DNA from 2 places in the Micromonospora sp. NPDC051296 genome. Region 2 is predicted to be linked to the other one. Evidence: predicted binding sites of a transcription regulator. Region 2 holds the regulator's gene; the other holds the start of a gene.

Region 1 (3,404 bases), on a different contig from region 2:
TTCTCCACCACGAGGCTCTCGGTGGTGAGCAGCAGACCGGCGATCGACGCGGCGTTGGTGACCGCGTTGCGGGTCACCTTGACCGGGTCGAGGATGCCGGCCTTGGCCAGGTCGACGTACTCACCGGCGGCGGCGTCGAGGCCGTGGCCCCACTCCTTCCCGGTGACCTTCTGCACCACGACGTAGCCGTCGTGCCCGGCGTTCTGGGCGATCCAGCGCAGCGGCTCGACCAGCGCCTTGCGCACGATCGACACGCCGACCTTCTCGTCACCGGTGAAGCCGAGGTCGTCGTCGAGCACCGGCAGGATCTGCGCCAGGGCGGCACCGCCGCCGGGCACCGTACCCTCCTCGACCGCGGCCTTGGTCGCGGCGATGGCGTCCTCGATGCGGTGCTTGCGCTCCTTCATCTCGACCTCGGTGGCCGCGCCGACCTTGACCACCGCGATGCCGCCGGAGAGCTTGGCCAGCCGCTCGGCGAGCTTCTCCCGGTCCCACTCGGAGTCGGAAGCCTCGATCTCCTTACGGATCTGGGCGACCCGGTCGGTGACCTCGCTGGCCTGGCCGCCACCGTCGACGATCGTGGTGTTCTCCTTGTCGACCACGATGCGCCGGGCGCTGCCCAGCACCTCCAGGCCGACCTGGTCGAGCTTGTAGCCCAGCTCGGGGGCGACCAGCTCGGCACCGGTGAGGATCGCCATGTCCTGGAGCATCGCCTTGCGGCGGTCACCGAAGCCGGGAGCCTTGACCGCGCAGACCTTGAGGGTCTTGCGGATCGCGTTGACCACCAGGGTGGACAGCGCCTGGCCCTCGACGTCCTCGGCGATGATCAGCAGCGGCTTGTTGTTCTGGAGGACCTTCTCCAGCAGCGGCAGCAGCTCCTCGATCGACGAGATCTTCTGCGTGGTGATCAGGATGTACGCGTCCTCCAGGACCGACTCCTGCGCCTCCACGTCGGTGACGAAGTTCGGCGAGATGAAGCCCTTGTCGAACTGGAGACCCTCGGTGACCTCCAGCTCGGTCTGCAGGGCGGAGCCCTCCTCGACGGTGATCACACCGTCGCGGCCGACCTTCTCCATCGCCTCGGCGATCAGCTCACCGATGGTGGCGTCCTGCGCGGAGATCGTCGCGACGTGCGCGACGGACTTCTTGTCGGCGACCTCGACGGCCCTGCCGAGCAGCGCCTCGGAGACCTTGGCGGAGGCTGCGTCGATGCCCCGCTTGAGGCCGGCCGGGTTGGCGCCCGCGGTGACGTTGCGCAGGCCCTCGCGGACCATTGCCTGGGCGAGCACGGTCGCGGTGGTGGTCCCGTCGCCGGCGACGTCGTTGGTCTTGGTCGCCACCTCCTTGACCAGCTGCGCGCCGAGGTTCTCGTACGGGTTGGTGAGCTCGATCTCCTTGGCGATGGTCACGCCATCGTTGGTGATCGTGGGCGCACCGAATTTCTTGTCCAGGACGACGTTGCGCCCACGCGGCCCGAGGGTGACCTTGACCGCGTCCGCGAGCGCGTTGACACCGTGCTCCAGCAGGTGCCGGGCGTCGTCCGAGAAGCTCAGGATCTTCGCCATGAATGTCCCTTCGAAGCGACGTTGCCCCGGCCCGGCGAGCCGGACCGGGGCAACGACACTGATCGGTTGCTTACTTCTCGATGACCGCGAGGACGTCGCGGGCGGAGAGCACCAGGTACTCCTCGCCGGCGTACTTGACCTCGGTGCCGCCGTACTTCGAGTAGAGGACGGTGTCGCCGACCTTGACGTCGATCGGCACGCGGTTGCCCTTGTCGTCGATCCGGCCCGGGCCGACAGCGAGGACGGTGCCCTCCTGCGGCTTCTCCTTGGCGGTGTCGGGAATCACGATGCCCGACGCCGTGGTGGTCTCAGCCTCGTTCGCCTGGACCACGATCCGGTCCTCGAGCGGCTTGATCGCAACCTTGGTCGCGGTAGTCACGGGCATACCCTCCTGGGGTACTGGTTTCGTTGCCGGTCGGCGCGCCGACCGGCGTCAATCTGCCACATGCCACCGGGCGGGGCCGTCGTCGCGGGTGCCGGTCCGCCTGGCGTTCAACCCCCGGACAGCTGGGCCCGGAAGTTGGCACCCTCAGGGTGAGAGTGCTAATCGCAGGTTATTCCTCGGCTAGCACTCCGTCAAGGAGAGTGCCAACGCACGCACCTCGTGTCGCCACTTTTCCGCCAGGGTTGACCGCAACACACCGACAGCCACTTCCTGCCGAGCGACCACATCCCTACTCTCCGGCGCGACCACGTCACGGAGGGCGGACGGATGACCGACATTCCAACCCTGGGCTTCCTGCGCGACCAGTTGCGCCGGGCCCGCCAGACGCGCGGGCTCAACCAGGAGGACCTCGGCAAACTCATCAACTACTCCTCGTCGTCGGTGAGCGCGATGGAGACCGGCCAGAACCAGCTCAGCGCCGACTACGTCGCCCGGTTCGACAAGGCGCTGGAAACCGGCGGGCTCTTCCTCGGGATGCTGGAGCTGATCCGGCTGCACGCAGCGCCGGACTGGTTCCGGCCGTGGGGCGAGATCGAGCGAGAGGCCGTCGCCCCTGCGCTGGTACGACCCCGCGGTGGTCCCGGGCCTGCTCCAGACCGAGGCATACGCGCGGGCGATACTCCGGGCCGGGCCGCTGCTGACCGAGGAACAGATCGAGAAGCGTGTGCTGGCCCGCCTGGCCCGGCAGGAGGTACTCGCCCGCGACGAGCCGCCGCAGCTCGTCGCGGTGCTGGACGAGCAGGTGTTGCGCCGGCAGGTCGGCGACCGGGCGACCATGCACGAGCAACTGGTGCACCTGCATGCCGTCGCCGCCCAGCCGCACGTTCAGGTCCGGATAGTTCCGGCCGACGCCCCGTGGTACGGCGGGCTTGCCGGCCCGTTCGTCCTGGCCCGACTCGCCGACGGCACCGAGGTGGCCCACCTGGACAACCAGCTCCGGGGCCACACCGTGGACGGCCCGAACGACCTTGCCAGCCTGGGACGGCGTTGGGAGACTGTGGCCGGTGAGGCGCTGCCGCGCCGGCAGTCCGCCCGCCTGATCGAGGAAGTGGCGAAGTCATGGACCTGACCCGCGCCGCCTGGCGCAAGTCCACCCGCAGCAACCAAAATGGCGGTGCCTGCGTCGAGGTCGCCGACAACCTGCCCGGCGTCGTCGCCGTCCGGGACAGCAAGGACCCGACCGGCCCGACGCTCGCCTTCACCCCGGCAAGCTGGCGCGCCTTCGTCGCCGCCCACCACACCACCGACTGATCCCACCCCAGCGGGCCCGACAGGCGATGCCGCCCGCCAGCCGTCGGGCAGCCACGCCCGCCCGAGCCTGATGGGAATTCTTGATCGTCTGCAGGTCAGTGACTCGACACGCCGGAGCGGCAGTCACTGAGATGCAGACGATC
Region 2 (3,404 bases):
GCCGGCCGGGCCGGCGCGGCGCGCGCCCTGGCCGACGGCCTGCTGACTCCCGACGGCTACGCCGCCGGCCGGGCGGTGCTCACCCTGCGTGGCCGGCTGCTGGCCGACGCCGTGGTCCGCGACCTGCTGCCCTGAGCGGTGCGGTCGGTGGCCGGCTGCCCGAAGCTTGGATGACCCGGCCAGCCGGTGGGGCCGGCCGGGTCGAGGATCACTTGACGATGCTCATCGACATCGGGTAGCTGTACAGCTGGCCCTCGTTGGCCCTCAGGCCGGCGATGATGCCGAAGATGATGCCGATGATCGTCGCGGCGATGCCCACGAAGATGCCGATCACGATGCAGCTGAGCACCCAGCCGACCAGGGCGATGATCGACCAGAGCAGCTGGAAGTTCAGCGCGGCCACCGCGTGGGCGCGGACCGTCGGTGACTGGCTGCCCCGGGCGAGCATCGCGACCAGCGGCGCGATCCAGCCGAGCACGCCACCACCGAGGAACATGCCGGCGGCGCCGCCGAAGTGGGCGATCAGCGCCCAGGTCTTGTCCTCGTTGTTGGCGTAGCCGGGGGGCGGGGCGCCGTAGCCGCCGGTCGGGTAACCGACACCGGGCTGGCCGCCCGGCGGGGGGTAGCCACCGGGCGGGGGGTAGCCACCGGGCGGCGGGTAGCCGGCCGGCGGCGGCTGGGCGCCGCCGGGTGGCGGATAGCCGCCGGGCGGGGGATAGCCGGCCTGGCCAGGTGACCCGGACATTGGAGTCGTGGGTTCGTCGCCGGCGTCTGGGGGACGAGGTGGTTCAGTCATGAAAGTCACGGTAGGTCCCACCGGCAACGGCGCACCATAGCGACACCGGCGAGTGTCAACCCGCCGATCGGACCTCGGACACGTCCGGGGTCTTGATCATCGCGTCGGCGGGGGCCTCGACGTAGACTGGCACTCGCTACAGTCGAGTGCCAGAGCGTTTCTCGGGCGGCCGTGGCGCTCAGGGCTGACCTGCGACAGGAGGTGGGAAGGATGGGTCTCGACGACCGCAAGCTGGCCGTGCTCCGGGCAATCGTCGAGGACTACGTCGCCACCCAGGAGCCGGTCGGCAGCAAGGCGCTGGTCGAGCGGCACCAGCTCGGCGTCTCGCCGGCCACCGTCCGTAACGACATGGCCGTGCTGGAGGAGGAGGGCTACATCCGCCAGCCGCACACCAGCGCCGGGCGGGTGCCCACCGACCGCGGCTACCGGCTCTTCGTCGACCGGTTGAGCCGGGTCAAGCCGCTCAGCCCGGCCGAGCGGCGGGCGATCGAGCGCTTCCTGGCCGGCGCCGTCGACCTCGACGACGTGGTGCACCGCACCGTCCGGTTGCTGGCGCAGCTGACCCGCCAGGTCGCCGTGGTGCAGTACCCGAGCCTGGCCCGCTCCCGCGTGCGGCACCTGGAGCTGGTGCCGATCTCCACCACCCGGCTGATGCTGGTCATGATCGCCGACACCGGCCGGGTCGAGCAGCGGCTGGTCGAGCTGCCCGCGCCGATCCACGCCGACGACGTCATCGACCTTCGCCGGCTGGTCAACGAGAAGCTGGTCGGCAGCCGGCTGTCGGACACCCCGCCGCTGGTGCAGGCCCTCATCGACGAGTCCGTGCCGCACCTGCGTCCGGCCATGACGACGCTGTCCACCGTGCTGCTGGAGACCCTGGTCGAACGGCACGAGGAGCGGATCGCGCTGGCCGGCACCGCCAACCTCACCCGGGGTGGCCTGCTGGATTTCCACGGCTCGTTGCGTCCGATCCTCGAAGCACTCGAGGAGGAGGTCGTCCTGCTCAAGCTCATCGGCGAGGTGGAGCCGAGCACACTGAGGGTGCGCATCGGCGACGAGAACGAGATCGACAACCTGCGGGCGGCATCCGTGGTCAGTACCGGGTACGGCCCGGGGGCGACCATCGTCGGCGGGATGGGCGTGCTGGGACCGACGCGGATGGACTACCCCGGAACCATCGCCACGGTGAGGGCCGTGGCACGCTACGTGGGCGAGCTGCTGGCCCAGAACTGACCAGTCAGGGCCGACGGCAGGCTGCCGCCGCCGACCGGCGTAACGCGAGACGAACACGAGGACACGGAACGCAGTGGCCAGGGACTACTACGGCATTCTCGGCGTGAGCCGAGGCGCCTCCGACGACGAGATCAAGCGCGCCTACCGCAAGCTGGCGCGGCAGTTCCACCCGGACGTCAATCCGGATCCGGAGGCACAGGAGAAGTTCAAGGACATCAACGCCGCGTACGAGGTCCTTTCGGACGACCGGAAACGGCAGATCGTCGACCTCGGTGGCGACCCGCTGGCACCGGGTGGCGGTGGTGCGGGTGGCCCGGGTGGGCCCGGCGCCGGCCCCTTCGTCGGCTTCCAGGACATCATGGACGCGTTCTTCGGCGGTGCCACCGGCGCCGGCCGGGGGCCGCGGCCGCGTACCCGGCCCGGCGCCGACGCCATCCTGCGGCTGGAGTTGGACCTGCAGGAGACCGCCTTCGGGGTCGAGGCGCCGATCACGGTCGACACGGCGGTGCTCTGCACCACCTGCTCCGGGGCCGGCACCGCGGCCGGCACCCATCTGGCCACCTGCGAGGCGTGCGGTGGTCGGGGCGAGGTGCAGTCCGTGCAGCGCACCTTCCTCGGCCAGGTGGTCTCCGCCCGGCCGTGCACGGTGTGCCAGGGCTACGGCACCACCATCCCGCAGCCCTGCCCGACCTGCGCCGGTGACGGCCGGGTCCGGACCCGGCGCTCGTTGACCGTCAAGATCCCGGCCGGGGTGGAGGACGGCATGCGCATCCGCCTCGCCCAGCAGGGCGAGGTCGGCCCGGGCGGCGGCACCGCCGGGGACCTCTACGTGGAGATCCACGAGCGGCCGCACGACGTCTTCTCCCGCAAGGGTGACGATCTGCACTGCCGGGTCACCGTGCCGATGACCGCCGCGGCGCTCGGTACCCGACTGACCATCAAGACGCTCGACAGCGAGGAGCCGGTCGACGTCAAGCCGGGCACCCAGCCGAGCAGCACGCTGCGGCTGCGCGCCCGGGGCGTACCGCACCTGCGCGGCACCGGCCGGGGCGATCTCTACGTCCACCTGGACGTCCGGACCCCGACCAAGCTCGACGCCGACCAGGAGCGGATGCTCCGCGAGTTCGCCAAGACCCGGGGCGAGGAGGTCGCCGAGCTGTCCAAGCAGGGCGGCTTCTTCTCCCGGATGCGCGACGCCTTCAACGGCCACGGCTGAGTTGTCCGCCCCGCTGTTCCTGGTCGAGTCGCTGCCCACCGCCGACTCGATGGTGCTCGACGGCCCCGAGGGTCACCACGCCGCCACCGTGCAGCGGCTGCGGGTGGGCGAGGAGCTGTTGCTCGCCGACGGCCGGGGTGGCACGGCCACCGCGGTGGT

The links. The regulator HrcA, encoded in region 2, represses chaperone genes, less so after heat shock. The targets are predictions, from matches to a motif close to GGTTNGCACNCTCNNNNNGAGNGTGCNAACC.
Region 1: a site for HrcA is predicted at 2,084-2,114, ahead of groES (co-chaperone GroES). Genes of this name have one in related genera too.

The regions. Positions count from the first base shown of each region.
Region 1 covers NZ_JBFBAO010000394.1:135-3,538, forward strand. Annotated here, with positions in the region: gene groL (chaperonin GroEL) at 1-1,565, opposite strand, end outside; gene groES (co-chaperone GroES) at 1,636-1,950, opposite strand; partial or broken gene AB0M52_RS28900 (helix-turn-helix transcriptional regulator) at 2,278-3,079, shown strand; gene AB0M52_RS28905 (DUF397 domain-containing protein) at 3,070-3,261, shown strand.
Region 2 covers NZ_JBFBAO010000347.1:468-3,871, forward strand. Annotated here, with positions in the region: partial or broken gene AB0M52_RS27335 (coproporphyrinogen III oxidase) at 1-135, shown strand, start outside; gene AB0M52_RS27340 (DUF4870 domain-containing protein) at 209-796, opposite strand; gene hrcA (heat-inducible transcriptional repressor HrcA) at 1,007-2,029, shown strand; gene dnaJ (molecular chaperone DnaJ) at 2,103-3,245, shown strand; gene AB0M52_RS27355 (16S rRNA (uracil(1498)-N(3))-methyltransferase) at 3,247-3,404, shown strand, end outside.